Regions from separate parts of the Streptomyces sp. A01 genome, predicted to be linked through region 2. Evidence: riboswitches for the same ligand, from Rfam matches in the RefSeq annotation. Region 2 holds a riboswitch; each other region holds the start of a gene.

Evidence for each region. Region 2 has a riboswitch for cobalamin ahead of AC5P1B_RS10800 (FecCD family ABC transporter permease). Riboswitches for the same ligand answer to the same signal wherever they lie in the genome.
Region 1: it holds a riboswitch for cobalamin, as region 2 does, so the genes downstream of both, AC5P1B_RS14900 (ribonucleoside-diphosphate reductase subunit alpha) here and AC5P1B_RS10800 (FecCD family ABC transporter permease) in region 2, are expected to answer to the same signal.
Region 3: it holds a riboswitch for cobalamin, as region 2 does, so the genes downstream of both, AC5P1B_RS20090 (energy-coupling factor ABC transporter permease) here and AC5P1B_RS10800 (FecCD family ABC transporter permease) in region 2, are expected to answer to the same signal.
Region 4: it holds a riboswitch for cobalamin, as region 2 does, so the genes downstream of both, AC5P1B_RS24445 (cobalamin biosynthesis protein) here and AC5P1B_RS10800 (FecCD family ABC transporter permease) in region 2, are expected to answer to the same signal.

What each region holds. Positions count from the first base shown of each region.
Region 1 covers NZ_JBWLKN010000009.1:183,748-191,442, reverse strand. The annotation lists gene mctP (monocarboxylate uptake permease MctP) at 1-1,161, shown strand, start outside; gene AC5P1B_RS14905 (Uma2 family endonuclease) at 1,288-1,872, opposite strand; cobalamin riboswitch at 2,131-2,286, shown strand; gene AC5P1B_RS14900 (ribonucleoside-diphosphate reductase subunit alpha) at 2,446-4,845, shown strand; gene AC5P1B_RS14895 (ribonucleotide-diphosphate reductase subunit beta) at 4,836-5,861, shown strand; gene AC5P1B_RS14890 (DUF397 domain-containing protein) at 5,957-6,139, opposite strand; gene AC5P1B_RS14885 (DUF397 domain-containing protein) at 6,169-6,354, opposite strand; gene AC5P1B_RS14880 (helix-turn-helix domain-containing protein) at 6,365-7,255, opposite strand; gene AC5P1B_RS14875 (ATP-binding protein) at 7,507-7,695, shown strand, end outside.
Region 2 covers NZ_JBWLKN010000006.1:294,111-301,805, reverse strand. The annotation lists gene AC5P1B_RS10810 (ABC transporter substrate-binding protein) at 1-628, opposite strand, end outside; gene AC5P1B_RS10805 (ABC transporter ATP-binding protein) at 640-1,584, opposite strand; gene AC5P1B_RS10800 (FecCD family ABC transporter permease) at 1,584-2,612, opposite strand; cobalamin riboswitch at 2,796-2,938, opposite strand; gene AC5P1B_RS10795 (heme-binding beta-barrel domain-containing protein) at 3,056-3,619, opposite strand; gene AC5P1B_RS10790 (DsrE family protein) at 3,963-4,328, shown strand; gene AC5P1B_RS10785 (DUF3099 domain-containing protein) at 4,393-4,773, opposite strand; gene AC5P1B_RS10780 (DUF1416 domain-containing protein) at 4,971-5,258, opposite strand; gene AC5P1B_RS10775 (sulfurtransferase) at 5,330-6,169, opposite strand; gene AC5P1B_RS10770 (LmeA family phospholipid-binding protein) at 7,045-7,695, opposite strand, start outside.
Region 3 covers NZ_JBWLKN010000014.1:54,635-62,329, forward strand. The annotation lists gene AC5P1B_RS20080 (GNAT family N-acetyltransferase) at 1-607, shown strand, start outside; gene AC5P1B_RS20085 (TIGR03557 family F420-dependent LLM class oxidoreductase) at 746-1,720, opposite strand; cobalamin riboswitch at 1,989-2,176, shown strand; gene AC5P1B_RS20090 (energy-coupling factor ABC transporter permease) at 2,206-2,904, shown strand; gene AC5P1B_RS20095 (energy-coupling factor ABC transporter substrate-binding protein) at 2,901-3,356, shown strand; gene cbiQ (cobalt ECF transporter T component CbiQ) at 3,363-4,112, shown strand; gene AC5P1B_RS20105 (energy-coupling factor ABC transporter ATP-binding protein) at 4,109-4,963, shown strand; gene bglX (beta-glucosidase BglX) at 5,314-7,638, opposite strand.
Region 4 covers NZ_JBWLKN010000019.1:80,889-88,583, reverse strand. The annotation lists gene AC5P1B_RS24470 (alpha/beta hydrolase) at 1-492, opposite strand, end outside; gene AC5P1B_RS24465 (class II aldolase/adducin family protein) at 827-1,492, opposite strand; gene AC5P1B_RS24460 (lysozyme) at 2,206-2,913, shown strand; gene AC5P1B_RS24455 (inorganic phosphate transporter) at 3,060-4,418, shown strand; gene AC5P1B_RS24450 (hypothetical protein) at 4,524-4,763, shown strand; cobalamin riboswitch at 5,167-5,362, shown strand; partial or broken gene AC5P1B_RS24445 (cobalamin biosynthesis protein) at 5,492-6,463, shown strand; gene AC5P1B_RS24440 (cobyric acid synthase) at 6,721-7,695, shown strand, end outside.

The sequences.
Region 1 (7,695 bases), on a different contig from region 2:
GGCGTCGGCGGTGGCGAGGACACCAACTGGTTCATCAAGGACCTGCCGCTGCTGATCGCCTTCGGCGTGCTCGCCGCGTACACCTATTCCTCCGGGCTGCGCGCGCCCGCGCTGATCGCCTTCGTCAAGGACGGTCTGATCTACCTCGTCATCCTCGTGGCGATCATCTACATCCCGATCAAACTGGGTGGCTTCGACGACGTCTTCGCGAAGGCGGGCGCGGCGTTCTCCACACCCGATGAGGCCACCGGAAAGCCCCGCGGCGAGCTGGTGAGCGGCGACAACAGTCAGTGGGCGTACGCGACGCTCGCCCTGGGCTCGGCGCTCGCGCTGTTCATGTATCCCCATTCCATCACCGCGACGCTCTCCAGCCGCAGCCGCGAGGTGATCCGCCGCAACACCACGATTCTGCCGCTGTATTCGCTGATGCTGGGGCTGCTGGCGCTGCTCGGTTTCATGGCGATCGCCGCCGGTGTGAAGGTGGAGAACGGCCAGCTGGCGATCCCGCAGCTGTTCGAGAACATGTTCCCGGACTGGTTCGCGGGGGTCGCCTTCGCCGCCATCGGAATCGGCGCGCTGGTCCCGGCGGCCATCATGTCCATCGCCGCGGCGAATTTGTTCACCCGCAATATCTACAAGGACTTCATCAAACCGGACGCGACGCCCGCGCAGGAGACGAAGGTCTCCAAGATGGTGTCCCTGCTGGTGAAGGTCGGCGCGCTGGCCTTCGTCCTCACCATGGACAAGACCGTGGCGATCAACTTCCAGCTGCTGGGCGGCATCTGGATTCTCCAGACCATGCCGTCGCTGGTGGGCGGCCTGTTCACCCGCTGGTTCCACCGCTGGGCGCTGCTCGCCGGGTGGGCGGTCGGCATGCTGTACGGCACGCTGGCGGCGTACGGCGTGGCCAGCCCGAGCCAGAAGCACTTCGGCGGCAGCCAGAAGGAGATCCCCGGCATCGGGGAGATCGGCTACATCGGGCTCACCGCGTTCGTGCTCAACGTCGTCGTCACGGTCGTCATGACCTTCGTGCTGCGGGCCATGAACGCGCCCGAAGGCGTGGACGAGACCAAGCCCGGCGACTACACGGCCGACGCGGGCGACCCCGGCGTCGAGAGGGAGCTGCCCCCGGCCACGGTGGGCGCCCCCGCCGGCCACTGAGCAGCCGGCTGACACGACGCCGCCGCCCCTTCCGCCCCACGGGGACCGGGAGGGGCGGCGGCGCGTCCGGGGGCCTCCCGCCAGCGGCTCACGCCGCGTGGAAGCGGGCCACCCACTGCCTCGTCATCAGTGCACCCAGTTCTTCAGCGGCTCGGTGTCCAGGCTGATGCCCACCGGCTCCGGCAGATCGACCACCTTGCCGAAGGGCACGATGCGTACGCTCTCGTACCGCGCGCCGTCGGGCTCGCTGAAGACCGTCACCTCGCAGGTGTCACGGTCGATCAGCAGATACAGCGGAATGCCGGTCTCCGCATAGGCGCGAGGCTTCTCCACCCGGTCGCGCTGGTCGGTGTCCGAGTCGTACGAGGTGATCTCGACGGCCATCAGGACCGAGGCCGGATCGGCCCACTCCCCCTGGCCGACGAAAGCGCCACTGGGAGCGAGCGTGCCACCCGGCCGGGCCCTGCCCTTCCGGTACGCCTGCGCCTTCAGGCCCTGATCCGGGTAGAGCCACAGCTCGGGGCGTGCCTGCATACAGACACGGGTCAGCCACTCGATGATCCGTCCGTGATCCCCGTCCGGCATGGGCTTGCTCCTGAGCTTCCCGTCGATGAACTCCAGCCGCGCGCTCTCCTCCGAGCGGGCGAGTATCCGGGCGGCCTCCTCGAAGTGCTCGGTGAGCATGTGCGGCCGGTCGGCGAGCGCGGTCATGGAGCTCCTTCTGCTGTCCGGACGGAGCAGGGGACGTCATCACGACGATAGCGGAGGGGCCCCGGCCGTCGCGGCCGCGTCACCGGCTGCCCCTCCCGCCCTCTCGGGCCGGGCCGACACGCCCGGCGTTGTGGCAGACCACCAAACAGACCGGGTGCGTCAGGGCCGCCCCAGCCCCTGAATACGGGCCCGGCGGGCACCGGCGCGAGTCGTCCCATTAGCACATCCGTACGGGGAAGCTGACGGTACGACACAACATGTGGGGGTGGGCGCGGCGGCCGACACAAGATGTATGCTCGTGCTCGCTGTCGCCGCAGGGGAATCCGGTGCAAATCCGGAACTGTCCCGCAACGGTGTATGTGTGCTGTTTTGCGCACCGTGAGTCCGAGGACCTGCCGACGGTACGCCCACGACCGGGACACGTTACCCGGCACTGGGCGTCACATACGTCTGGGCCTCGCGGGTTGGGCCGATGGACGCTGCGAGGCGTGCCCTGCCGAGGGCTGAGACACGCCCGTACGCGCCCGTCGCTCCGTCCCGCCTGGCCCCTTGCCGAGCGAGGGAGAGCCACACGTGACCATCGCGCCAGCGGACCCGGTTTCACGCCAGTCCGTCTCAGAGTCAGCGGCCGAAGGGGCCGGGACCGCGTTGCTGCGCGTCCTGACCGACCTCACCGCCGATCTGCCCGCCACCGACCCCGGGAAGGTCGCCGCCGCGGCGCTGCGCGGCCGGCACGCCGGTTCCGACGAGGCGGAGTTGCGGTCGCTCGCCACCGAGGCGGCGGCCGGACTGATCTCCGAGGAGCCGCAGTACTCGCGGCTCGCCGCTCGGCTGCTGACGCGCGCGATCGCCGATGAGGCCGCCGGGCAGGGCGCCGTCTCATTCTCCTCCTCCGTCGAGACGGGGCACCGGGAAGGTCTGATCGCCGATGAGACGGCTGCCTTCGTACGGGCCCATGAGGCGCGGCTGGACACGCTGCTCGACAAGACGGTCGCCGACGGCGCCGACGACCGCTTCGGCTACTTCGGGCTGCGCACCCTGCACAGTCGCTACCTGCTGCGCCACCCGATCACCCGGCAGGTCATCGAGACCCCGCAGCACTTCCTGCTGCGCGTCGCCTGCGGGCTGGCCGAGGACCTGACCGAGCAGGCCCTGGCCGACGTCGAGGAGCTGTACCGGCTCACCAGCTCACTGTCGTACCTGCCCAGCTCCCCCACGCTGTTCAACTCCGGCACCCGGCACCCCCAGATGTCGTCCTGCTACCTGCTGGACTCCCCGCTGGACGAGCTGGACTCGATCTACGACCGCTACCACCAGGTCGCACGGCTGTCGAAGCACGCGGGCGGCATCGGCCTCTCGTACTCGCGCATCCGCGCCCGTGGTTCGCTCATCCGCGGCACCAACGGTCACTCCAACGGCATCGTGCCATTCCTGCGCACCCTTGACGCCTCCGTCGCCGCCGTCAACCAGGGCGGCCGCCGCAAGGGCGCCGCCTGCGTCTACCTGGAGACCTGGCACGCGGACATCGAGGAGTTCCTGGAGCTGCGGGACAACACCGGCGAGGAGGCCCGCCGCACGCACAACCTCAACCTCGCGCACTGGATTCCGGACGAGTTCATGCGCCGCGTCGAGGCGGACGCCGACTGGTCGCTGTTCTCCCCCGTCGACACGCCCGAGCTGGTGGACCTGTGGGGCGACGAGTTCGACGCCGCCTACCGCGCCGCCGAGGCCGACGGCCGCGCCATCAAGACCATCCCGGCGCGGACGCTGTACGCGCGGATGATGCGTACCCTCGCGCAGACCGGCAACGGCTGGATGACCTTCAAGGACGCCGCCAACCGCACCGCGAACCAGACCGCCGAGCCCGGCAAGGTCGTCCACTCCTCGAACCTGTGCACCGAGATCCTTGAGGTCACCGACGACGGCGAGACCGCCGTCTGCAACCTCGGCTCGGTCAACCTGGCGGCGCACCTCGGCGACGACGGCGCGATGGACTGGGAGCGGCTTGACGCGACGGTCCGTACCGCCGTCACCTTCCTCGACCGCGTCGTGGACATCAACTTCTACCCGACCGAGCAGGCGGGCACCTCCAACGCCCGCTGGCGCCCGGTCGGCCTGGGCCTGATGGGCCTCCAGGACGTCTTCTTCCGGCTGCGGCTCCCCTTCGACTCGCCCGAGGCGAAGGCGCTGTCCACGCGGATCTCCGAGCGCATCATGCTCGCCGCGTACGAGGCGTCCGCCACCCTCGCCGAACGGCACGGCCCCCACCCGGCCTGGTCGGCGACCCGCACCGCGCGCGGCGTGCTGCACCCGGACCACTACCCGAGCGCCGAGCCGCGGTGGGCCGAGCGCTGGGACGCGCTGCGCGCCCGCATCGCGAAGACCGGCATGCGCAACTCCCTCCTGCTGGCCATCGCTCCGACGGCGACCATCGCCTCCATCGCCGGTGTGTACGAGTGCATCGAGCCGCAGGTCTCCAACCTCTTCAAGCGCGAGACGCTGAGCGGTGAATTCCTCCAGGTCAACGCGTACCTGGTGGAGGAGCTGAAGAAGCTCGGCGTGTGGGACGCGCAGACCCGTGAGGCGCTGCGCGAGGCCAACGGCTCGATCCAGGACTTCACCTGGGTGCCGAAGGAGGTCCGCGACCTGTACCGGACCGCCTGGGAGATCCCCCAGCGCGCCCTGATCGACATGGCCGCCGACCGCACCCCGTACCTCGACCAGAGCCAGTCGCTCAACCTCTTCCTGGCGTCGCCCACCATCGGCAAGCTCAGCTCGATGTACGCGTACGCCTGGAAGCGCGGCATCAAGACGACGTACTACCTGCGCTCACGCCCGGCGACGCGCATCGCCCAGTCGGCACGGGGCACGGAGGCCGCCGCTCCCGTTCCCGTACCGGCGCAGATGGCGCCCGATGACGACGCCATCGCCTGCTCCCTTGAAAACCCCGAATCCTGCGAGGCATGCCAGTGACGGCCCCGACCCAGTCCAAGAACCTTCTCGACCCGGGCTTCGAACTGACGCTGCGCCCCATGCGGTACCCGGAGTTCTACGACCGCTACCGCGACGCGATCAAGAACACGTGGACCGTGGAGGAGGTCGATCTCCACTCCGACGTGACCGACCTGGCCAAGCTCTCCGCCGGTGAGCAGCACATGATCGGCCGACTGGTCGCGTTCTTCGCGACGGGCGACTCGATCGTCGCGAACAACCTGGTCCTCACCCTCTACAAGCACATCAACTCGCCCGAGGCGCGGCTGTACCTGTCGCGGCAGCTCTTCGAGGAGGCCGTGCACGTCCAGTTCTATCTGACGCTGCTCGACACCTACCTCCCCGACCCGGAGGACCGGGTGGCGGCCTTCGACGCGGTGGAGAACATTCCCTCCATCCGTGAGAAGGCGCAGTTCTGCTTCAAGTGGATCAACGAGGTCGAGAAGCTGGACTCACTCCAGACGCGTTCCGACCGGCGCCGCTTCCTGCTCAACCTGATCTGCTTCGCCGCCTGCATCGAGGGCCTGTTCTTCTACGGCGCCTTCGCCTACGTGTACTGGTTCCGCTCGCGCGGCCTGCTGCACGGCCTGGCGACCGGCACCAACTGGGTCTTCCGCGACGAGTCCATGCACATGGAGTTCGCGTTCTCGGTGGTCGACACGGTCCGCCAGGAGGAGCCCGACCTCTTCGACGACGAGATGGCCCGCGAGGTCACCGCGATGCTGGAGGAAGCCGTCGAGGCCGAGCTCCAGTTCGCCCGCGACCTGTGCGGCGAGGGCCTGCCCGGCATGAACACCGAGTCCATGCGCGAGTACCTCCAGTGCGTCGCCGACCAGCGCCTGCGCCGCCTGGGCATGCCGGCCAGGTACGGCTCGGAGAACCCGTTCTCCTTCATGGAACTCCAGAACGTCCAGGAACTGACGAACTTCTTCGAGCGCCGCGCCTCCGCGTACCAGGTGGCGGTCGAGGGCTCGGTGTCGTTCGACGACGAGTTCTAGGCCGTCCCTGGTTCTCGTCTTCGCTGGCTGGGCGGTCGGCCCCGGTGGTTACCGGGGGCGGCCGCCCAGCTTTGTGGGCGGTGGTGGGAAACCGGTCACCCTCCAGCCTTGATCGCCTTGAGGAAGACGCGCAGGGCCGCCCGGGGCACGACGACGACGGCGTCAGGGGCGGCACTCTCCCGGATACGGATTAGTCCGTCGGGACCAGCGGCCACCTCTACGCAGTCGTCTTGCCCGCTTCCGCTGAAGCTTGACTTCCGCCACCTGGAACCTGGCATACAGATTCCTCCAAGGAGCGTCCTAAGGTTCAGCTTTCGGCCTTGATACGCCGCAGAAGAGACCCGAGAGCGGTACGGGGCACGACAACGACGGCGTCCGGCGCGTCACTCTCACGTATGTGAATCAGGCCGTCGCAGCCGAGCGCCACCTCGACGCATTCGCCGCCGCCACTGCTTCCGCTGAAGCTTGACTTCCGCCACCGGAGCTCTGACATCACGTCCCTTTCACAAGGCGTACAGCAGGTGCTGAATGAGTCCAAGGGAATCCTTCCGCACATGGAACTCGGGTTCGTCTCCGAGGTCAATCGGCTCCAAGGCCACCTTGCTCAGGAGGTCGAAAGCCTCCGAGAACTGGGCGAGCTGAGACTGGTCGCTGGCGAACGGCGACGAGACGGGGTGCTCCACGTAGACCGTGTTCAGCTCGCGTACGACGGCCTCGAAGAGGACGAAGGGCGTGCCGAAGTGAGCCGGGTAGGCGTGTGCCTCGAACGGCAGGATCTGAATACGTACATGCGGTAGACGCGCCATCTCAGCAAGGTGTTCGATCTGTCGCCGCATGACCTCGACACCCACGAACTGCATGTGAAGTGCGGCCTCATGGATGACCGCGTGGAAGGCCGGTGGGGATTCTCCCGTCAGAATGTGCTGTCGCCTCTGCCGGAACTCGACGTACGTGTCCACCGTCTCGGGCGCCGCCTCCCGCTCTCCGCTGCTGAACAGAGCCCGCATGTACTCCGGCGTCTGGAGCAGACCGGGCACGTGAACCCATTGGAAGGACTTGTAGCCCACGACGGAGCTCTCCAACTCCGCCAAATCAAGAGCCTCAACAGGAATGACCTTCCGGTACTCCGACCACCACCCCTTGCCCGTGGACGCCCCCATGGCCACCAGAGCATCGACCAAAGCTTCATCCTTGCAACCACATCCGGCAGCCAAGGCGCGTAGCTTGGCCTCGGGAATGGCCGTTCGAGCCGCTTCGACGTGGCCCAGGTGCGGCGGGCCGAGTCCGGCGAAGCCAGCAGCCTCATAGAGCGTGAAGCCGCGCGATTCGCGTAGCTTCCGCAGCTCAATTCCCAAACGTCGTTGCCGTTGCGTCGCGTTGGTCCGTAGCCCCATGTCGTCCTCCTCGCGGTTCGGCAGCAGTCTGCCTGCCGCTGGCGCACCGAATCCACCCGTGGGGAGTAATTCCTCCGATCGAGTTGCATATTCGCAACTCGACTCCCTACCGTCGAAACGAACCGCCCAACCCGGCGACGCAAGCCGGAAGCGCACCGCAGCCATGCCCAGTTGACCGAGCGTCAGCGAACTCGCGGCAGAGCCACCGCATTCCGCAGGGAAGGGCCCCCGGTGACCGAAGGAGTCACGTCATGTGTCCCATCACCGCGACAGCGGAGGCGAATCCGCGCCCGGACTTCTCCCTCGTCTTCCCACCCGGTCCCGGGTGGGTCCATACAGCCCGCGAAGCCGTACGGACCGCGCTGGCGTCAGCCGACCGGAGCGAACTGCTCGACGCCGCCTTGCTGTTGACCTCGGAGGCGGTCACGAACGCGGTCAAC
Region 2 (7,695 bases):
GGTCGGTGTAGAGCGCGTCGAGCGGTGACATCACGCCGCGCGCCCTGCCCTCGCCGCCGTTGCGGCAGGACTCGGTGAGCAGATACGAGCCGACGCCGAGCTTCTTCAGCGCGGTGGGGGTGAAGCCGTCGGTCTCGCGGAATCCGTAGTTCCACCCGGCGAAGACCAGATCCGCCTTGGCGTCGAGGACCAGCTCCCGGTTGATCTCCCGTTTGGAGAGCCACGGCACCTTGTCGTAGGCGTCCTTGTACGGGACGGCGCCGAGGTCGCCCTTGTCGTCGGGCATGACGTATCCGGCCATGTGGTCCTCAAGGCCGAGCGCGAACATGATCTCGGTGATGCCGACGTCGTTGGTGACCACGCGCTCCGGCGCCTTGTCGTACGTCGTCTTCGTACCGCAGTTGGTGACGGTCACCGGGTAGTGGCCGCCCCCGGACGCCTTGGCCTTCGCGTCCTTCGGGTCCTTGGTGACCTCCGCGCCGCAGCCGGAGACGGCGAGCGCGAGGGTGAGGGCGGCGGCGACCGCGGCGGTGCCCCGGAAACGGGGACGGACGCGGCCGCCGACACGGCTGCGGGTACGGCTGTGATCAAGGGCGCGGGGACGGGGCTGCGGACGGGGTGCGGGCACGGGGGACATCCTCATCGGGCGGGGCGGGCGAGCGGGACACGGTCTTCGGCGGGGTTCGCCGATGGCACGGGCGGCAGGCGGTCGAAGAGCAGCTGGACGGCGCCGGACTCGGGGTGCGCCACGCGGTGCGCGCGGACGTGGAACACCTCGGCGAGCAGCTCGGGGGTGAGCACGTCGTGCGGGGCGCCACCGGTCACGATGCGGCCGTGCGCGATGACGTACAGCAGGTCGCAGTGCACGGCGGCGAGGTTCAGATCGTGGAGGGCGGCGAGCACGGTCAACCCGGTCCCACCGGCCGCCCCGGTCGCGTCACCCCCGGCAGCCGGGGCGCCGTCCGCGCCGGTCTCCGGGCCGGGCGCCTGCCCGGCCTCGCTCTCCCGCTCGCCTTCCGGCGCGGCTGACGACTCACCGCGCATCAGGGCCAGCACCTCAAGCTGCTGGGCGATGTCCAGATGGTTGGTGGGCTCGTCGAGTACGAGGACCCGGGGGCGCTGCGCCAGCGCGCGGGCGATCAGCACCCGCTGCTTCTCGCCGCCGGACAGGGTCAGGAAGCCGCGCGCCGCCAGGTGGGTGGCGCCGACCCGGGCCAGCGCCACCGCGCACGCCCGCTCGTCACCCGCCGTGGCCCGCCCGGCGGCCCGCTGGTGCGGCAGCCGCCCCATCGCGACGACCTCGGCGACGGTGAAGTCGAACTCGCTCGACGACTCCTGCGGCAGCGCCGCCAGCCGCCGCGCGCCCTCGCGCGGGCTCATCGCGTGGACGTCGTCCCCGTCCAGCAGCACCGCCCCGGCGCTGGGCCGCAGCGCCCGGTACACGCAGCGCAGCAGGGTGGACTTGCCGCTGCCGTTGGGCCCCACCAGCCCGACGACCTGGCCGCTGCCGACCCGCAGGGTGGCCTCGGACACCAGCCGGGCCCCCGCGATATCGACGCTGACGTCCTCGATGTCGATCCGCATCACGCGCCTCCGAAGGTGTAGCCACGGCGCCGCATCAGCAGCACGAAACAGGGGACGCCGATGACGGCGGTGATGACGCCGACCGGCAGCTCCACGGGGGCGAGCAGCACCCGGGAGAGGATGTCCACCCACACCAGCAGCACGGCGCCGAGCAGCGGGGCGACAGCGAGGACCCGGCGGTGGTCGGCGCCCACCAGCATCCGGGCGAAGTGCGGCACCATCAGGCCGACGAAGCCGATGGCGCCGCTGACAGCGACGACCGCACCGGTCACGGCGGCGGTGACCAGGAACAGCTCGTGGCGCAGCCGCCGCGCGTCCACGCCGAGGGCGGCGGCGGTCTCGTCGCCCATCGCGAGGGCGTTGAGGCGGCGCGCCGACCACGTCAGATGCGCGAGCCCGGCCAGCACGGCGACGGCCGCGATCGGCACCGACTCCCAGCTGGCGCCGCCGAGGCTGCCGAGCAGCCACATCATCGCGGAGCGCGCGGCCTCCGCGCGTTCGGCGCTGAAGACCATGAGGGTGGTGATGGCGGAGAACCCGTAGTACATGGCGGTGCCGGTGAGGACGAGCCGCAGTGGGGTGAGGCCCTGCGGGGTGCGCGCCGCCACGTACACGAGGACCATCGCGGCGAGCGCGGAGACGAAGGCGGCGGCGGACAGCGCCCACACGCCGAGCCCGCTCAGCGCGCCGAACAGCAGGACGCCGTTGGCGCCGACCGCGGCGCCCGAGGAGATGCCGAGCACGAACGGGTCGGCGAGGGCGTTGCGGACCATGGCCTGCACGGCGACGCCGATCGCCGAGAGCCCGGCGCCGACCACGGCGGCGAGTACGACGCGCGGGAAGCGCAGCTCCCAGACGATGGTGTACGGGGCGACCTCGTCGGGCGCGATGGCGCCGCCGGTCATCCCGGCCTTGAGGAAGCGCAGGACCTCGCCCCAGGTCAGCCCGGCCGATCCGAAGGCCACCCCGCACACCAGCGAGATGGGCAGCGCGATGACGAGGGCGGCGACGAGGGGCAGCAGCGGCAGCCGTCGCGGTGGCGCCGGGCTGTCGGGCGCGGCGTGCCGCGCGGCGGGAACGGTGTGGGCGGCATCCTCGGTCGTGGTCGCCACGGGCGGGTCCACCTTCGCCTCGGGCCGCGACCGGAATGGATAAGGAGCGACTCGGGCGCGGAGCGCCGTCAGCGTCCCCTCGCAGTCCACGGCGAGTTGTACAGGAGTCACGCCGCCACGGGTGATCGGGCTCGCGGCACCCCGTCAGCAGGGCTCCGTCCACCGTTGCGGGTCAGCGCCGGATTCTCACCGGACTTCCCCCGCGGGGCGCGTATGCGTATGCGGTTGTGTGACGTCGTGGCACGGCGGCGTCCGCTGGGCCACACGACGGCTGGCGCGCAGACGTGCGGGACGCCTGCTTGGTGCTGTAGGACCTTACTGCTGCGGGTCCACTTGCCGTGGGTCTGCTTGCCGTGGGTCTACTTGAAGAAGGCGATGCCGTCGTCGGGCAGGTCCTTGAGGTCCTTGGCCCACTCGCTCGGGTCGACGACCTTCTTCAGGTGCGCCGACATGTACGGGCGGAGTGCCACGTCGGGGGTGGCCTTCTCGCCGACCCACATCAGGTCGCTTTTGACGTATCCGTACAGCCGCTTGCCACCGGTGTAGGGGCCCGCGTTCGCGGTGCGCGCCACGGCGTCGGTGACCAGGTCGATCTGCGGCTTCTTGTCGGCGAGCTCGCCGTACCAGATTTCGATCACGCCCTGGTCGCGGATCATCACGACCTCGACCTTGCGGTCCTTGTCGATGCGCCAGTAGCCGGACTCGGACTCCAGCGGGCGGACCTTCCTGCCCTCGGCGTCCAGCTCCCAGGTGTGCGAGACGTATTCCAGGAAGTCGCGGCCGTCGTGGGTGAAGGTCGCCTCCTGCCCGAAGTTGCACTTCTCGGCACCTGGGAAGTCGTAGACACCCGCGCCTTCCCAGTTGCCGAGGAGGAAGACGAGGGGGACGAGGTCCGGGTGGAGGTCGGACGGGATCTCGATCATGGGCTCAGGCGATCTGTAGAGAGGGTGGGAAGGACGCGCGCCACGCCTCCGCGCTGGGCGCGGACGACGCGGGAACGGCTGGCCGGACGGGCCCGGGGGACCGTCAGCGCTGGCCTTGGTACAGCTTGAAGAGGGTCAGCCCCGCGAAGGCGGCGATGAGCACGGCCATGAGGGCCAGCAGCAGGGAGAAAACTGTCTCAAGCACGAGCGCGCTCCTCGGACGGAGTGTGGTGTAACGGACCGGCCCCGAGTCTAGTCCGCGCCGGGGTGGGAGGCGCTGTGAGGTCCGCCGCCCCGGCGGGTGGCCACGCACCGTCCGGCGGGCGCCGCTTACAGTGAGGGCATGGCGAAGAAGCTCGTGATCAAGGTGACGGCGGGCGCTGACGCGCCCGAGCGGTGCTCGCAGGCGTTCACGGTGGCGGCGGTGGCCGTCGCCAGCGGCGTCGAGGTCTCGCTGTGGCTGACCGGGGAGTCGTCCTGGTACGCGCTGCCCGGCCGGGCAGCGGAGTTCGAGCTGCCGCACGCGGCGCCCCTGCCGGAGCTGATCGACGGCATCCTGGCCGGTGGCGGGGCGATCACCGTGTGCACGCAGTGCGCGGCACGGCGCGATATCGACGAACAGGACCTGATCAAGGGCATGCGGATCGCGGGGGCGCAGGTCTTCGTGAGCGAGATCATGCCGGAGGGCGTCCAGGCGCTCGTCTACTGATCTCTCGTCTGCTGATCCACTGAGCCGTCCTGGGCGAGGCCCTCCGCTACGGGTGGTGCTCGCCCTACGGGTGGTGCTTGCCGTCCAGCTCGTCCCACCAGGAGTCGGAGAGCGCGTCGCCGGTCCGGGTGCCGGGGTCGGCGCGCCCGTCGTGGTCGGCGCCGGAGCCGGGCTGCCGCGGGGCTTCCGGCCACGATTCAGCGCCCGTACCGGAGGCGGCACCCGGTCCCGGACCTGGCCCTGGAGGCGGCTCGTCCCACCATCGGTCGTCCGGGCCCTTGCGGTTGGCGACGATGGCGGCGAACGGCGGGATCACCATGGCGACCACGCACATCCCGACCGCGACGGGAATCGACCACAGGCGTACGACCGACCACGCCATGACGAAGAGCGTCAAACAGACACCCATCATGACGAAGTAGCCGTGACGCCGCCGCGCGTACATGACTCCAGCGTACGACTGGAAGCCGGGCCCGCACCCCGCCCGTACCGCCCCGTGCGGTGCTTCTTCCCCGCCCGCACCCGGCCGAGGCGTGGGGGTGCGGGCGCTGCCGCCCGCGTCGTGGGCGGCACAGAGGGCCGCATCCCAGTCTTCAGGCGTCCAACCCCTGGGATGCGGCCCTCAAGCCGCGCAGTCAGCCGTCAGACGGCGATGGCGACCTCCGCCAGGCCGCCCTGCTGGGCGACGACGGTGCGGTCAGCGGTCGCGCCGGGAACGAGCGCGCGCAGCGTCCAGGTGCCCTCGGCGGCGTAGAAGCGGAACTGCCCGGTCGCCGAGGTGGGGACCTCGGCGGTGAACTCGCCGCTGCTGTCGAGGAGCCGCACGTAGCCGCTGACCGGCTCACCGTCGCGGGTCAACGAACCCTGGATGGTCGTCTCACCGGGCTTGATGGTCGCCGCGTCGGGGCCACCGGCCTTTGCTCCACACATAGGAGTCCGTCCTTACGTCAGGGGAGGAAGAAGAGGGGGAGGAGAGGGGAGGCAGGAGGAGCCGCCCTGGGTCAGGCGTTGGCGCCGAGCTCGATCGGCACGCCGACCAGCGAGCCGTACTCGGTCCAGGAGCCGTCGTAGTTCTTGACGTTGGACTGGCCGAGCAGCTCGTGCAGCACGAACCAGGTGTGAGCGGAGCGCTCACCGATGCGGCAGTAGGCGATGGTGTCCTTCGACAGGTCCACGCCCTCGCCCTCGTACAGGGCCTTCAGTTCCTCGTCCGACTTGAAGGTGCCGTCGTCGTTGGCCGACTTCGACCACGGGATGTTGCGCGCGCTCGGGATGTGACCCGGACGCTGCGACTGCTCCTGCGGGAGGTGGGCCGGGGCGAGCAGCTTGCCGCTGAACTCGTCGGGGGAGCGCACGTCGACCAGGTTCAGCTTGCCGATCGCGGCGACGGCGTCGTCGCGGAAGGCGCGGATGGACGCGTCCTGCTGCTTGGCCTTGTAGTCGGTGGCCGGACGGCTCGGGACCTCGGCGACCAGGTCGCGCGAGTCCAGCTCCCACTTCTTGCGGCCGCCGTCGAGGAGCTTGACGTCCTGGTGGCCGTAGAGCTTGAAGTACCAGTAGGCGTACGAGGCGAACCAGTTGTTGTTGCCGCCGTACAGCACGACCGTGTCGTCGTTGGCGATCCCCTTGGCCGACAGCAGCTTCTCGAACCCGGCCTGGTCCACGAAGTCACGGCGCACCGGGTCCTGGAGGTCCTTCTTCCAGTCGATCCGGATGGCGTTCTTGATGTGGTTCTTCTCGTAGGCCGACGTGTCCTCGTCAACCTCGACGATGACCGTCTTCGGGTCGTCGATGTGGGCCTGGACCCAATCGGCGTCCACCAGGACGTCGCTGCGGCTCATGCTGTTCTCCTCCGGGGCAGATGCGGATGGTGCACGGTTACGCGGATGGCGCGCCGGCATGCGGCGAGGGCGGGAGAGCGCACGCCGCTGCACGGCGGGTGGGGCGCGGGACCCGGGAAACGGGCCGGGGGGAGCTGGGGCCGGCGGAATGGCGCTCGGCGTGTCCCCTCAGACAGGGCCCCGTCAGACGGGGCGACAGAGCATGGCGGCGACGCGGCACAGGTCTACTGCCCGCCGCTTCGTGAGGTCCGCCTGTCGCTTCATGCGTCCGATCGTAAGGACGCCGGGCGGGTGTGTCACCGGTGTGTCAAATACTGAGACGCAATTGTCTGAAATGCGGGACGGTTGAGGGGCGTACGAGTCGCGCGCCCCGGTCCCGGCGGGCTCACGAGGCTCTGGCATCTGCCCTGCGGACAGAGCCGTCTCATGAACCGGACACCGGCGTCCGGGCGACTCGGCGTCGCCCGGTCGAGGCGGTCCTGTTTCCGGGCCGTGAGGGCCGGCCCGACCCCTGTGTCCTCAAGCGCCGGACGGGCTGGTTTTTCGTGGTGGCGGCGCTGTGGTTGCCATGGGGCGGTTCTCGTGTCCTCAAGCGCCGGACCGGCTGGATTCTTCAGCCCGTCCAGGGGGCATGCGGGCCCGGCATCGGCGCCGCGTACGGGGGGCTTCCGGGCCGTCAGGCCCAGGGAAAAGCCCTGACCAAGCGCAGCGGTGTGCCCCGTCAGGGGCGCGGGGAACTGCGCGACCAGCCACGACGCGCCCGCAGTCCGCGACGCACGGGCAGGGGCACCCCCCACCACCAGCAGCAGCACGACCCGCCGGACACCGCCTGGCACTGGCCAGGAACCACCGCGCCGGCCCAGCGGGGCGTGCGCTCAGCCGGTCAGTTCGACGTTCGTGCCACTGGCCTTGATGTCGATGCCGTCCTTCGTCGTCTCGATCGTGTCCAGCCGCAGCCCGGTCGGCAGGCCGTCCACCTCGCGGTCGATGTCCGTCCGCTCCCGGACCTTGTCCTCCCAGCCGGGCAGGGTCCCGCCGGGAATCTTCTCCGCGCGCATCCGGATCGTGTCGCCGTTCACGACGGTCACCGTGCTGTACGCGCTGATCTTGAGGCCGAGCAGTCCGCCGGTGATCTTCACCCGGCTCTTGCCCTCGGAGTCCTTGCCCGCGTAGCCGACCGTGATGCCGTGACCCGCGGCCCGGGAGAGGTCCGCGTAGGTGATGTGGGCGTCGCCTATGGCGCGCTCGGCGGTGGCGCTGGAGAAGTTGTTGGACGCCTTGACGTGCTGCATCTTCGCGGTCATCTCGCTGATGCGGATGGACCGGCCGTCCTCGCCGCTGGTCATCCCGTCGAAGGTGACCTCGATCTCGTCGAACTCCTTGCTCGCCACCTGGGTCAGAAAGGGGAAGCCCTTGATCGAGACGTCGGGAGTGCCGGTGAGCTGCTCCTTGCTCTGGATCTTCTTGGCCGCCTCGGACTCCACGAAGTTGACCGCCAGCCGGTCGGCGGCCACGAACAGCCCGCC
Region 3 (7,695 bases), on a different contig from region 2:
GCAGCTCGTGGCGACCCTGGCGGCGGGGCCCCGTACGGTCGTGGGCTTCGGCGGGGAGCAGGTGACGGGTGAGGCCATCGCGGACGCGTGGTCGCGCAGGCACGGCTCGCGGCCGGAGGTCGCGGGGCGCCATCGGCTGTACCGGCTGGGGGAACTGGTTCCGCCGCGGCCCGCTCCGCCGGGCCGCGCGCGGGTCGCCGAGGACGGTGACCGTGCCCTGCTGCTCGACTGGTTCGAGGCGTACCTCGTGGACATCGGTGAGGACCCCGCGGACGCGTCACGGGCCTTGGAGGAACGGCTCAGCCACGGCGGCTGCACGCTCTGGGAGGTGGGCACGACGCCCGTGGCGATGGCGGGGGTGACACGCAGCAGCGCGGGGATGGTGCGCGTCGCCGGCGTCTACACGCCGCCGGACCAGCGGCGTCGCGGGTACGCGGCGGCCGTGACGGCAGCCGTGAGCAAGGCCGCCGTGGACGCGGGAGAGCGGACGGTGCTGCTGTTCGCCAACCTCGCCAACACCGCGACCAACGCGCTGTACCAGCGGCTCGGTTACCGCCCTGTCAGCGACCGGGTGCTGTTGACGCTCGCCCCGCAGCCCACCTCCTGAGCCGGTCCGGCGGGCGTTATCTCTGATCCTGGCGGGTCCAGGTGCTCCTGGCGGGTCCAAGTGCTCCTGGCGGGTCCAAGTGCTCCTGGCGGCGGCGCCAGTGGCTGCTGTGCGCCGCCGTATCGATGGCCGGCCAGGTCAGGCCACGGCGCGCGCCGTGAGCCGGCGCATCGGGCCGTCGAGTTCCCTCGCGTAGAAGTCGATGAAGCCGTCGGGGTCGGGGCCCGCGTTCTGCATCACCAGGTGGTCGAACCCGGCGTCCGCGAAACCGCGCGCCGTGTCCACGTACCGGGCGGGGTCGGGGCCGCAGGCGAACTTCTCCATGATGTCGTCCTGGGTCACCGTGGTGGTCGCGGCGTCGAAGTTGACCGGGTTGGGGAGTTCGCTCATGACCTTCCAGCCGGTGAGGGCCCACCGTGAGGTGTCCAGGGCGGCCTTCGCCGCCGTGTGCTCGTCAGCCGCCCACGCCATCGGGACCTCGGCGTAGCCCGGCCCGGTGCCGCCCGCCGCGCGGTAGCGCTCGACGATCTCCGGTTTGTCCTCGGTGGCGAACAGGCCGTCGCCGAGTTCGGCGGCGATGCGCGCGGACGGCGGGCCGCTGGCGGCCACAGCGATCGGTGGGGCCTCCTCGGGCAGGTCGAAGACCCGGGCGTCCTCCAGTCGCAGATACTTGCCGTCGTACGAGCGGTATCCGCCGCGCCACAGCAGGCGAATGATCTCCAGTGCCTCACGCAGCATCGCGTGGCGGGTGCCCACCCCGGGGAACTCGCGCCCGACGACGTGCTCGTTGAGCCGCTCACCGGAGCCGATGCCGAGCGTGAACCGGCCCTCCGAGACCAGCGCGAGCGTCGCCGCCGCCTGCGCGATGATCGCCGGGTGGTACCGGACGGTCGGACACGTCACGCCGGTCGCGAGGCCGATGCGCTCGGTGCGCTCCGCGATGGCGCCGAGGACGGTCCACACGAACGGCGAGTGGCCCTGGTTGTCCAGCCAGGGGTGATAGTGATCACTGACCTCGACGAAGTCGAAGCCGGCGTCCTCCGCTCGCTGTGCCTGCCGGACCAGCTCCGCCGGGCCGAACGCCTCGGCGGCCAGTTTGTAACCGATCTCCATGTGCCCTCACTCCCTGGCGGTTCCGCGTTCACCGGCTTCCCCGCGTCTCGCACCCCCCGGTGGTCCGTGTCCCCCACGGGTCCCGGCCGACGATGGCGTGCGAGCGCCCGCCGCCGGGCCGTCCTGTGGCTGTCGGCGTCGGGTGCCACACGAGCGGGGTGGATAAACCCTCCAGGCCCTGGACATGAGGCCGACCGACGGCGCCCTGAGGTGCGGAGGGGAACGCGATGAACGCGCGTGCGCGGGTTGTCGCAGGCTGGGGCGGCCGCTACTGTCTCAGGGCCTTGGTGCACGGGAAACCGGTGAAGAACCGGTGCGGCCCTCGCCACTGTGATCGGGAAGTCCAGTTCCATCCCTCGGGAGCCACTGGATCGCCAACAAGACGGCGATCTGGGAAGGCGGAGCTTGACGGCATGACCCGTAAGCCAGGAGACCGGCCAAGGCGCGTCGTCCATCCACGAGGTGCTGGAGAGGTCTCTTACGTCATGCACATCGCCGAGGGGTATCTGCCCCCGTTGCACGCGGTCGCCTGGGGCGTCGCGTCAGCTCCGTTCGTCGCCCACGGTGTCCGGGCACTCACCCGCGAGGTCAAGGCGCACCCCGAGAGCACCCTGCTGCTCGGTGCGGCCGGAGCCTTCACGTTCGTCCTCTCCGCGCTCAAGATCCCCTCAGTGACGGGGAGCTGCTCCCATCCCACGGGAACGGGACTCGGAGCGATCTTGTTCAGACCGCCGGTCATGGCGGTGCTCGGCACCATCACGCTGCTGTTCCAGGCGTTGCTGCTGGCGCACGGCGGCCTCACCACCCTGGGCGCCAACGCCTTCTCGATGGCCATCGTCGGGCCGTGGACCGGCTACGGGCTGTACTGGCTGCTGCGCCGGTTCGGCGCGCCCCTGATGGTCTGCGTGTTCTTCGGGGCCTTCGCCGCCGACCTCAGCACCTACTGCGTGACCAGCGTGCAGCTGGCGCTGGCCTTCCCGGACCCGAGCAGCGGCTTCCTGGGCGCGCTCGCCAAGTTCGGCGGCATCTTCGCCGTGACCCAGATCCCGCTGGCGGTCAGCGAGGGCCTGCTCACCGTGCTGGTGATGCGCCTCCTGACCCAGTCGAGCAAGGGCGAGCTGACCCGGCTCGGCGTGCTGCTGCCCGGCCGCAAGGGCCGCGACGAGAAGGCGGTGGCGGGATGAAGCGCGACACGAAGATCAACGCTCTGCTGCTGCTGATCGTGGCCGCACTGGCCGTGATGCCGCTCGTGCTCGGTCTCGGGGACGACAAGGAGGAGCCGTTCACCGGCGCCGACGCGCAGGCCGAGACGGCGATCATCGAGAACGAACCGGACTACGACCCGTGGTTCTCACCCCTGTACGAACCGCCGTCGGGCGAGATCGAGTCGGCATTGTTCGCCCTCCAGGCGGCGCTCGGCGCGGGCGTCCTCGCGTACTACTTCGGGCTGCGCAAGGGGCGCCGCCAAGGGGAGGCCCGCGCGGCGGCCGCAGGTACGGCGGAGGGGACGGCCGCCACGTCCGGCGAAGCCGAGCCCACGGACGAACGCCCAGGCACGACCGCGGACACGGACACAGGGGCGGACGCGGACGCGGGCGCGCCAGTGAGCGGCACTCCCGGCTCACCCCGGTCGTAGCCGCCGATGCTCCCCATCGACGCGGCGGCGCACAGCAGCCACTGGCGCCGCCGCCACCCCCTGGACAAGGCATGCCTGGGCCTGGGGCTGACCGTCCTGGCGATCTCACTGCCCCCGTGGCCGGGCGCCCCGCTGATCGCCGCGGTGACACTGACCGTGCTCATCGGCCCGGCCCGGGTCGTACCGCGGCAGCTGTGGCGGGCCTGGCGCATCCCGCTCGGCTTCTGTGTGACCGGCGCGGTCCCGCTGCTGTTCGAGGTGGGCGGTCCTGACGGTCTGGTCGCGCTCGCACCGAACGGGCCGGTCCTCGCGGGGCAGCTGCTGGCGCGCACCTCGGCGGCCTCGCTCGGCCTGCTGCTGTTCGCGTTCACGACGCCCGTCTCCGATGTGCTCCCCCGGCTGGTCCGGGCGGGCGTGCCGCCCGCCGTGGTCGACGTCGCGCTCGTGACGTACCGGATGAGTTTCCTGCTGCTGGACTCGATGGCGCAGATCCGGCAGGCGCAGGCGGCCCGGCTGGGCCTCACCACCACCAGCGCCCAGTGGCGGTCGCTGGCGGGGCTGGGGGCGACCGCGTTCGTCCGTGCCTTCGACCGCGCCGCCCGCCTCCAGTCGGGCCTCGCCGGGCGGGGGTACGACGGCACGCTGCGGGTGCTGGTCCCCGAGGCGAAGATCTCGCGTTCCTTCCTGGGGGCGACCGCCGCACTGCTGGCGGCCCTCACCGGCCTCACCCTCGTCACCGAAAGGTTCCTCCCATGACCTCGCAGCGGCCCGTCATCGAACTCGTACGGGCTGAGTACGCCTACGAGGACGGTCCGCCCGTGCTGAGCGGGGTGAGCTTCGCCGTGCGCGAGGGGCGGGCCGTGGCGCTGCTCGGCCGCAACGGCGGCGGCAAGACGACCATGCTGCGGCTCCTCAACGGCGGCCTGCGGTGCGCGGACGGCCAACTGCTGCTGGAGGGCGAGCCCGTCCGCTATGACCGCAAGGGCCTGACGCGGCTGCGCACCACGGTGCAGCTCGTCGTGCAGGACCCGGACGACCAGCTCTTCGCCGCCTCGGTCGCGCAGGACGTGTCGTTCGGCCCGATGAATCTGGGGCTGTCCGAGGAGGAGGTGCGCGGCCGTGTACGGGAGGCGCTGGACGCGCTCGACATCGCGGCGCTTGAGGACCGCCCGACCCACCTGCTCTCGTACGGGCAGCGCAAGCGCGCGGCGATAGCGGGGGCGGTCGCGATGCGCCCCCGGGTGCTGATCCTCGATGAGCCCACGGCGGGGCTCGACCCGCATGGTCAGGAGCGGCTGCTCGACGTCCTCGGCCGTCTCCAGGCCGCGGGCACGACCATCGTGATGGCCACCCACGACGTGGACCTCGCTCTGCGGTGGGCGGACGACGCGGCCGTCCTGACGCCGGAGGGCCTGCGTACGGGACCGGCGGCCGAGCTGCTCGCCGACCAGGACCTCCTCGACGCCGCCCGGCTCCGCAGGCCGTGGAGCGTGGCGGTCGCCGAGATGCTGCGCGCCCATGGGCTGCTCACGGAGCCGGGCTTCGCGCCCCGCACGCCGGAGGAGCTGACCCTGTGGTCCACGACGCTCCCCCGGCCCAGCGCCTAGGCCGGGTCCCGGCGGGTCATGCCAGGGAGGGGTGCCCATGTCCGTGCGTCGCACGCAGACTGCGGGTGCGTCGTGGCTGGTCGCGCAGTTCCCCGCGCCCCTGGCAGGGCATGCTCCTTCGCTGTGCCAGGGCTGCTCCTCTGGGCCTGGCGGCGAGGCTCCTTACGCGGCCCGATGCCGGGCACGCGTGATCCGCCGGGCACCCGCTAGCCAGGGCCGGACTCCGGGGCCTGGTGTCGCCGGGCGGCGGAGCCCGGGGCGGGGCTGGTCCGGGGCGGGCTGGTCCGGGGCGGGGTGCGGGTCTGGTGTCTGCCCGCGGCCCGTCCACCGGCAGGGCGATGGGCCCGGTGTCAGGTGATCCGCAGCAGGGTCTTGTCCTTGGCCGTCGAGTCGCGGCCCACGTAGATCTCGATGTCGCCCTTCTCCACCAGGAACCGGCCCTCGTGGTCGTTCGTCCAGAAGCCGAAGTCCTCGGCGCCCAGCCGGAAGCGCACGGTGCTGGCGGCACCGGCGCCGAGGGTGACCCTGCGGAAGCCGCGCAGTCTGCGCACCGGCTGAGCGATGCTCGCCACCGGGTCGTGCACGTAGAGCTGCACGACCTCGTCGCCCTCGCGGTCCCCGGTGTTGCGGACGGTGGCCGTCACCTCGACCGTCTTGCCGTCGCGCAGCGCTTCGGCCGCGATCCGGCCCGTGCTCAGCTGCGGACGGCCGACCTCGAAGGTGGTGTAGCTCAGACCGTGGCCGAACGGGAACTGCGGCCCGTGAGCCAGGTCGAGGTACTTGGAGGAGAACTTGTTGTCCTTGTCGTAGGGGCGGCCGGTGTTCTCGTGGTTGTAGTGGATGGGGATCTGCCCGACGGCCCGGGGGAACGACACGGGAAGCTTGCCGCCGGGGTTGACGGAGCCGAAGAGCACGTCCGCGATGGCGTTCCCAGCCTCGGTGCCCGGGTGCCACGCCTCCAGGACGGCGGGCGCGGCGCCCAGCCAGCCGCCGATGGTCAGCGGGCGGCCGTTGACAAGGACGACGGCGAAGGGCTTGCCCGTGTCCGCGATGGCCTTGATGAGCTCCGCCTGTGCGCCCGGCAGCCCGATCTCGCTGCGCGAGCCGGCCTCGCCGCTCAGCGCGGCGGGTTCACCGACGACGACCACCGTCACCTCAGCGGCCTTGGCCGCCGCGGCCGCCTCGGCGATGCCGCTGGTGTCGCCCCCTTCGGCGGCGACGCCCTTCGCGTACGTCACACGGGCCTTCGGCGCGGCCTTCCTGACCGCGTCGAGCACGGTGACCGCGGGGAACTTCCGCGCCCCTGGCCCGGCCCACGTCCCGAGCAGGTCGGTCGAGTCGCCGAACGGGCCGACGACGGCGACCGAGGACGCGGCACGGTCGAGGGGCAGCGTCTTCCGCTCGTTCTTCAGCAGCACCATGGACCGGCCTGCGACCGTGCGCGCCGCCGCGCGGGCCTCGCTGGTCGGCTCGGTGATCGCGGCGTCCTCGTCCACATAGGGGTGGTCGAAGAGCCCGAGCTGGAACTTGACGAGCAGGATGCGGGCCACCGCGTCGTCCAGCCGCTCCCGCGTGATCCGGCCGGACTTCAGGAGCTTCTTGCCGTGGTCGCGCAGGTGGGTGCTGACCATCTCCATGTCGACCCCGGCGCCCAGCGAGAGCCGGGCCGCGTCGGCGCCGTCGGCGGCGAACCCGTGCGTGATGAGTTCCTGGACGCCGGTCCAGTCGCTGATGACGAAGCCCCCGAAGTCCCATTCGTCCTTGAGCACGTCGGTCAGGAGGTACGAGTTGCCGTGGGCGGGGACGCCGCTGATCGTGTTGAACGACGCCATGACCGTGGCCACACCCGCGTCCAGCGCGGCCTTGAACGGCGGGAAGTAGAGGTTGCGCAGCCGCGCCTCGGAGACGTCCACGGCGTTGTAGTCGCGTCCGCCCTCGGCGCCTCCGTACGCGGCGAAGTGCTTGGCGCAGGCCGCGACCCGGTCCTTCCTGCCCAGGTCCTTGCCGTCGGCGCGGCCCTGGTGACCGGTGACCTTCGCGGCGGCGAACCGTGCCGTCAGATACGGGTCCTCGCCCGCGCCCTCGGCGATCCGGCCCCAGCGCGGCTCGTGGGTGACGTCCATCATGGGCGCGAACGTCCAGTGCACACCGTTGGAGCGCGCCTCGGCCGAGGCGACCTCGGCGTCCGAGGCGGCGGTGCCGGGGTCGAAGCTCGCCGCCTGCGCCAGTGGAATGGGGAAGGTCGTCCAGAAGCCGTGGATGACGTCGAGCCCGAACAGCAGCGGGATGCCCAGCCGCGACTGCTCCACGGCGAGCCGCTGCACCGCGTTGGTGTTCTTCGCTCCGTGGATGTTGAGTACGGAACCGAGCCTGCCGTTGCGGGCCGCCTCTTCCGCTTCCGTGTTCTGCCCGCCGCCGGGCCCGGTGTCCCCGGTCCAGGAGAGCTGCTGGAGCTGGCCGAGCTTCTCCTCGACCGACATCCGGCCGAGCAGCTCCGCGATCTCTCGCTCGTAGGCGCTGGTCCGGCGCGGGGGCCGGGGCCCCGCGGGCGCCCCTGCCCGGGGGCCCGCCGCCTCCGCCGCGTGCGCTCCGGATGCCTGGCCGCCTGCCACACCGGCCGTGACGACCGTGCCGCCGACGGCCGCGAGCAACGTACGCCTCCGCATACTGTCCATACCATTCATCCTCTGAACGAAGTTGACGGTGCGTTAGGGGTGGCTCCTTCAAAAGGT
Region 4 (7,695 bases), on a different contig from region 2:
GATGCCGTGCACGGTGATGACCCAGGTGTCACGGGCGGCGGGCACGAACCAGGCGGGCAGCGGGCCCAGCTCGGCGGGGATGTCGATGTCGGCGTGGTCGAGCCCGAGCGCGTCCCTGGGATTGCCGACGTACACCTGCGGGGTGAGCCAGGCCCGGGCGCCGGGCCGCACGGTGCCGTGCGTGACCGCTTCCAGGCGCCGCACGACACAGTCGGCGGGATGCGGCGCGCCCTCGATGACGGGCCCGACGATCGCGTGGACGCCGTCCCCGGTGAGGCCGTACGTCCCGGGGCGCTGCGAGGCGAGGGTGCGGGTCAGGGTGATCTGCCCGGCGGCGGTGGCGTGCACGGTCAGCCGCGGCTCACCCGGCGGCGGGCGCCCGGCCGACGGCTTGAGGACGGCGTTGCTCACGTACCGTCCGGCCAGCACGGCCGCACCGGCACTCAACACCGTCGTGGTGGCGGCCGCGGCCACCGCTGTACGCATGCGCATCCACCCCAGTGTGGGCGGGGCGACGACGTACGGCCAGTGGGCATACGCGGCCGGGTGATGAGCGACGGGGCCGCGCGGGGGGAGTGAGACGTGGTGACGCGTGCGCGCCCGCGCGCGCCACCCCTCGGCCGGACGGGAACGCCGCGCCCGGCCCCGTGCGGTGCGGTGCGGCCGATCAGGGGGTGTCCGGCGCAGGGGTGTGCGCCCCGTCAGGGGCGCGGGGAACCGCGCGATCAGCCACCACGCACCCGCGGTCCGCGACGCACGGACAGGGGGCTGCCCCTCCCCAGCGCGATCCCCAGCGCAATCCGCAGCACGAGCCGCCGGACACGGCCTATCGCGGCTGGCCGTACGTGCTGAGCTTGGTCGCCGCGCGGCTCAGTTCCTCGCTGGACAGCAGGGCGGGGGTCAGGCCGGGGACGGCCGCCGCCGTGAGCCAGACCCTGCACATCCATTCCAGCTGGGCGGTGCGGTCGTACGCCTGGTCGAGGCTGTCGCCGTAGACGATCGTCCCGTGGTTGCGGAGCAGGCAGCCGGTGCGGTCGCTGAGCGCGTGCAGCATGTGCTCGGCCAGCTCCTCGCTGCCGTAGAGCGCGTACGGGGCGACCCGGACCGGTCCGCCGAGGGCACCCGTCATGTAGTGGATGGCGGGCAGCGCCGTGACGAGCGTGGAGACGGCGGTGGCGTGGACGGCGTGCGTGTGCACGATCGCCCTGGCCGTCGTGGCCCGGTAGATCGCGAGGTGCATCGGCAGTTCACTGGTGGGGACGCGGTCCCCGATGGTCTGCCGTCCTTCGAGGTCGACACCGCACAGGTCGTCGGGTCCAAGCCGGTCGTACGGGGTGCCGCTCGGGGTGACCAGCACGGTGTCGCCGACGCGGGCCGAGACGTTGCCCGACGTGCCGACCACCAGTCCGTCCGCGGTCGTCCGCCGGGCGGTCGCCACGACGTCCGCCCATGTCTGCCGTAGGTGTTCGCGTTCCGCCGCCGTTCCGGTCATGTCGTCGCTCGCCCTCTCCTTCTCGTTTTCGTCGTCTGGCTTCTCGCCGTCTTGCTTCTCGCCGTCTTGCTTTGCGGTCTTGCTTCGCGGTCTTGGCGGCTCTGCCGGTTCCGGTTCTCGTCCGGTCTCGTCCGTCGTGCCGGTCATCAGGCGCGTCCGGCGGGTGCGGTCGGCTGTGTCCACGGTTCGCTGCCCTACGCCTCTGCGCCACGCTCCGACGCCTTCGGGCAGCACGGCCGCCGCCGGGTTCCCCACGGTCCGCTCGGCGCTCAGCCGCTGTGGGCGTCGGCCGGTGGCGGTCGCCTGGCCGTTCGGAGACGTCCGGCCGTTCGGCGGGGCCGCCCGCCATCCCGCCCGCCGGGTGATGCCGGTCACCTGATGGCGCGTCGCGCCTCCCACCGCGCCGCGCCGTTGGAGATCCTGCCAGCCCCCGGTAAGCACGGGCCCTCCGGCACCGTCAGTCCGTCCGCGAGGCGGCCAACCGGATTGATAAATACGAATAACACACTAAATCTCCGGACTTTTTGCTCCTACTCCTGGTAATCCTGGTGCCACTCACCGCGATGGAAGGGGTTGGCGTGGAGAGAGCCGGAACGGGCGCGAGTGACAGCCACGGCCAGGAGTGCCGACACGAGGGGCGGGCGCCCAGCGGCACACCGGCGCGCACGCCGGTACGCGTCCACGGCGGCGCGACGGGCCGACGCCGGGCCCGCGTGTGGATAGCGTCCCTCGGCACCCTGCTGGCGGGCGCTCTCACGCTGATCGAGCCGTCGGCGGCGGCCACGGCGAGCAAGCCGCGCGGCCACGACGTCTCCTCGCACCAGCGGGAGGTGAACTGGCGCCAGGCGCGGGACGCGGGGGCGCGGTTCGTCTATGTCAAGGCGACCGAGTCGGACGACTACCGAAACCCGTACTTCGCACAGCAGTACAACGGTTCGCGGGCCGTGGGGCTCCTGCGTGGCGCGTATCACTTCGCCCGCCCCAATACCTCGTCAGGGCGCGCGCAGGCCGAGCACTTCCTGCGCAACGGGGGGACACCGGCGGCGGACGGCCGGACACTGCCGCCCGCACTTGACATCGAATTCAACCCATATGACCCGAAGCGCGCCTGTTATGGGATAAGCGACTCGGCCATGGTTGACTGGATTTCGGCGTTTAGTGCCGAGGTACGCCGCCAGACAGGGCGCTATCCGGTCATCTACACGACGACCAACTGGTGGCGCCGGTGCACGGGCAACAACGCCGCCTTCGGTGCCCAGCATCCGCTCTGGCTCGCGAGTTGGCGCAGCTCTCCGGGGCCCCTCCCCGCCGGCTGGGGCACCCACACGTTCTGGCAGCAGGCGAACAAGGGCCCGCTGCCGGGTGACCAGAACGTGTTCAACGGCTCAATGTCGGGTCTCAGAAGGCTCGCTGGGGGCTGAGGACGCCCCACGTACGCGCTTCCGGAAACGGTCTCAATGGGCCACTTCAGGTGCGTCACCGTGACGTCTGCCCTAGTTCACCTTCCGTTCACTCGACCTACCTACGGTCGCCGGGTCACTACCCCCCGAACTGATTGCCTGGGTGAATGGAACACATCACGCTTCTCATCGGGATCGTGATCGTCACGGCCTTGGTGTTCGATTTCACGAACGGCTTCCACGACACGGCCAATGCCATGGCCACCACCATTTCCACCGGGGCGCTGCGGCCCAAGACCGCAGTGGCCATGTCGGCGGTGCTCAATCTGGTGGGCGCGTTCTTGTCCGTGGAGGTCGCCAAGACCATTTCCGGAGGAATCATCGATGAGAACTCCGGTATCCAACCTGAAGTGATCTTCGCGGGCCTCGTCGGAGCCATCGTCTGGAATCTCCTGACGTGGCTGGCCGGGCTCCCGTCCAGTTCCTCCCACGCCCTCTTCGGCGGTCTGATCGGCGCGACAGTGGTCTCCGTCGGCATGGACGGCGTCAACGGCGACGCGGTCGTCATGAAGGTCCTCATCCCCGCGGTGGCCGCACCGCTGGTGGCGGGCATCGCCGCCCTGGCCGCGACCCGGCTCACGTACCGGCTCGCCCGCAACCGCGACTCCCAGGACACCGCCAAGGGCTACCGCGCCGGGCAGATCGCCTCGGCCGCCCTGGTCTCCCTCGCGCACGGCACCAACGACGCGCAGAAGACGATGGGCGTCATCACCCTGGCCCTGGTCACCGGCGGCGTCGTCGCACCCGCCTCCGACCCGCCGCTGTGGGTCATCGTCTCGGCCGGTATCGCCATCGCGCTCGGCACCTATCTCGGCGGCTGGCGCATCATCCGCACCATGGGCAAGGGCCTCACCGACATCCAGCCGCCGCAGGGCTTCGCCGCCCAGACCGGCGCCGCGACCGTGATCCTGGCCTCCTCGCACATCGGTTTCGCACTCTCCACCACCCAGGTCTGCTCCGGCTCCGTGATGGGCTCGGGTCTCGGCCGCAAGGGCGGCGTGGTGCGCTGGTCCACCGCCGGGCGGATGGTGCTCGCCTGGGGCCTGACGCTGCCCGCGGCCGGGCTGGTCGCCGGTGCTGCCGCGCTGCTCGCCGAACGTGGCGACTGGGGCGTGGCCACGGTCGCCGTGCTGGCCCTCCTCGCCTGCGGCGCCATCTGGGCCGCTTCCCGCCGCAAGCCCGTGGACCACACCAACGTCAACGAGGCCGAGATCGTCGGTGGCGTCCCGGCCGCAGCGGCCGCCGAGGCCGCGGACGGCACGAAGGACGCCGCCGAGCCGGTGGGCGTGGTCACCGCCGCCCTGCAGAGCGTCGCACCGCCGCCCGCCGGGCCCATCGCCCAGCGGTCCGCCTCCGAGCAGGAGTCCGGCGCGCCGTCGGCAGCGGAGTCGGCCACCGTGCCCGAGCCCGAGCCCGCCGCTTCGGTACCCGCCCCCGCCCCGGCCCCGGCACGGGCCTCCGTCTGACCTCTCGTCCGGGCGCCGCTTCCATCGGCGCCCGGACCTCCGCGCGGCCCGTACGGTGCGCGGCCCCCGTAGCGCCACACCCCAAGGAAGCAAGGAAACATCGCCATGAGCATCGACTGGGCAGCACTCGGTGAGGTCTTCGGTGTCAGCCTCGTGGTGACCGTCGCCATGGTGGGCGTCTTCACGCTCGGCATCGTCGGCACCTCGCACAAGCCGACCCGCCAGCAGGACGGCACGGCGGTCGCCACCACCAGCCCCAGCGGGCTGGCGCGCTCCGGCGCGTACGCGTGCTTCGCGCTGTGCGCGGCTGTGGTCTCGTACGGGATCTACCTGATCGTCGCCTAGCCCGCGCCCCTTCGGCCCCTTCGGCCCCTTCGGCCCTCTCGGCACGGAAACCTCTGGCCCGCCGCCCGCGACGCGCCCGCACAGCGCGCCCGGGGCGGCGGGCTTCCCCGTTCCCGCGGACGCCCTTCCCGCTCCCGGAGGACGAACCAGGCAGCGGCGGACGGGGCAGGCGGACGCGCGCCCGGAGGGGGCCTGGACGCCGACCACCGCCGCCGCCTCACCGCCGCCCCACCGCCACCGCGGCACCACCGCCGTCGCACCGCCCTCGCCGTGGGGCTCGCGACGCCGTGGGGCTCGCGACCGCGGTACGCGCCCCGATCGGACGCCGGGCGCGAGCCGGTGGTACGGCCGCCCGCGTGGGCGCCCCGCGCTACCCCGTCGCAGGTCAACCGCAAGTTGACGGCTCTTCGTGAGCCGTGGTGGACTGCCGGGGCCAAACGGCGACAGCAGAGGAAGCCGGTGTGAATCCGGCGCGGTCCCGCCACTGTCACCGGGGAGCGCTCCCCCAGCGTGTGGTCACGGCTCGGTCCCCGAGCTGGAAGGCCCGGGTGCGGCGCCGATCCGGGGAGCCAGGAGACTCTCGCCGCCGATCACGTCGAGCCAGGGCGCGGACCCTGAGTGAGGACACATCGCCATGGTCGGCTGTCACAGAACGCCCTGCGCCGCGCACGTTCCCCCACCTCCGCCATGTCCCCTCCCCCTTCGAGGCGCGACGGCGAGCTGACCCGATGCGTGCTCCTCAGTTTCCGTACGCGCGCGATCCGTACGGGCCTCTTCCCTACGCGTACGGCGCCGCCCTCGGCTATCTCTGCGACCTCGCCGTGGGCGACCCGCCCCGCGCGCACCCGGTGGCCGCCTTCGGGCGCGCGGCGGGCGCCGTGGAACGACGGCTGTGGCGTGACGACCGGGGACGTGGGGCGCTGCACACGGCGATCTGTGCCGGAGGCGTCACCCTGGCCGCCGTCGCGCTGTCCCGCACTGTGCGGCGCTCCGCTCTGGCCGATACGGCGCTGACCGCCGCCGCCACCTGGGCCGTGCTCGGGGGGACGTCGCTGGGTCGCGAGGCGCGCGTCATCGGCGCCGCGCTCGCCGCCGGGGACCTCGCCGCCGCGAGGGCGGCGCTGCCGGGGCTGTGCGGGCGTGACCCGCAGGCGCTGGACGGGCAGCAGATCGCGCGGGCGGTCGTGGAGTCGGTCGCCGAGAACACCTCGGACGCCGTGGTCGGCGCCCTGGTGTGGGGCGCTGTCGGGGGCGTGCCCGGACTGGTGGGCTTCCGGGCGGTGAACACGCTGGACGCGATGGTCGGTCACAAGTCGCCCCGCTACCTGCGGTTCGGCTGGGCCTCGGCCCGGCTCGACGACGTCGCGGGCTGGCCGGGCGCGCGCCTCACCGCCGTGCTGGCGGCGCTCGCCGGGCCCGACCGGCGCGGGGCGTGGCGCGTGGCGCGCCGGGACGCGGCGAAGCACCCGAGCCCCAACGCGGGTCCGGTCGAGGCGGCCTTCGCCGGTGCCCTGGGTGTCCGGCTCGGCGGCATCCTCGCCTACGCGGGCCGCGTGGAGCACCGGCCGGTGCTCGGCGCGGAGAACCGGCCGGTGGAGACGGCCGACATCGAACGGGCGGTACGGCTCTCGCGCCGGGTGAGCACCCTCGCGCTGACGGCCGCTGTCGCCGGGCGCGTGGGATACGGCATGGTCCGGCGCGGGTTCGCCGCCTCCCTTGCGGGGCAGCCCGGAAGGTGCGGCGCCGGGTGGCGGCGGGCGGCATTCGGCCTGGCGCTGGCGGGAAGCCTGCTGGCGGCCAAGCCGATGGCTTCTCCGGCGCCGCCCCGTACCGCGGGCACCGACGCCGGCGGTGACGGCAGGGGCACCAGAGGCGCCAGCGCCGACCACGGCAAGGACGAGACCAAGGGCAGGACCAAGGGCGAACGGCCCGGCGTGAGCAAGGCCAAGGGGGGCGCATGAGTGACGCTGGGCGCGTGGGTGGCGGGCTGCTGGTCGCCGGTACCACCTCGGACGCGGGCAAGAGCGTGGTCACCGCGGGCATCTGCCGCTGGCTGGCCCGTAAGGGCGTCAAGGTCGCGCCGTTCAAGGCGCAGAACATGTCGCTCAACTCCTTCGTCACCCGCGAAGGCGCGGAGATCGGGCGGGCGCAGGCCATGCAGGCCGCGGCCGCCCGCGTGGAGCCGACCGCGCTGATGAACCCGGTGCTGCTCAAGCCCGGTGGCGACCGCACCAGCCAGGTGGTGCTGCTCGGCAAGGCGGTCGGCGAGTTCACCGCGCGCGGCTACTTCGAGCGGGAGGACGGCCGGGAACCGGGTCCGGGCCGGGCTCAGGGACGGGACGGAGTCCGGCCGCGGGGCCGGGAGGCGTTGCTGTCCACGGTCACGGACTGCCTGGCCGAGCTGCGCCGTACGCACGACGCGGTGATCTGCGAGGGCGCGGGAAGCCCCGCCGAGATCAATCTGCGGCGCACCGACATCGTCAACATGGGGCTCGCGCGCGCCGCCCGGCTGCCGGTCGTGGTGGTCGGCGACATCGACCGCGGCGGCGTCTTCGCCTCCTTCTTCGGCACGACCGCCCTGCTCTCAGCGGCGGACCAGGCGCTGATCTCGGGCTATCTCGTGAACAAGTTCCGCGGCGATGTGAGCCTGCTGGAGCCGGGCCTCGACATGCTGCGTGAGCTGACGGGTCGGCCCACGCTGGGCGTGCTGCCGTTCGCGCACGGCCTCGGGATCGACGAGGAGGACGGGCTGCGGGTCTCGATGCGCGGCGCCGTCAGGGAATCGGTCGTGGCACCGCCGCACGGCGCCGACGTGCTGCGGGTGGCGGTCACCGCCGTCCCGTTGATGTCGAACTTCACCGATGTGGACGCGCTGGCGGCCGAACCCGGCGTCGTCGTCCGGTTCGTGGACCGCCCCGAGGAGCTGGCCGAC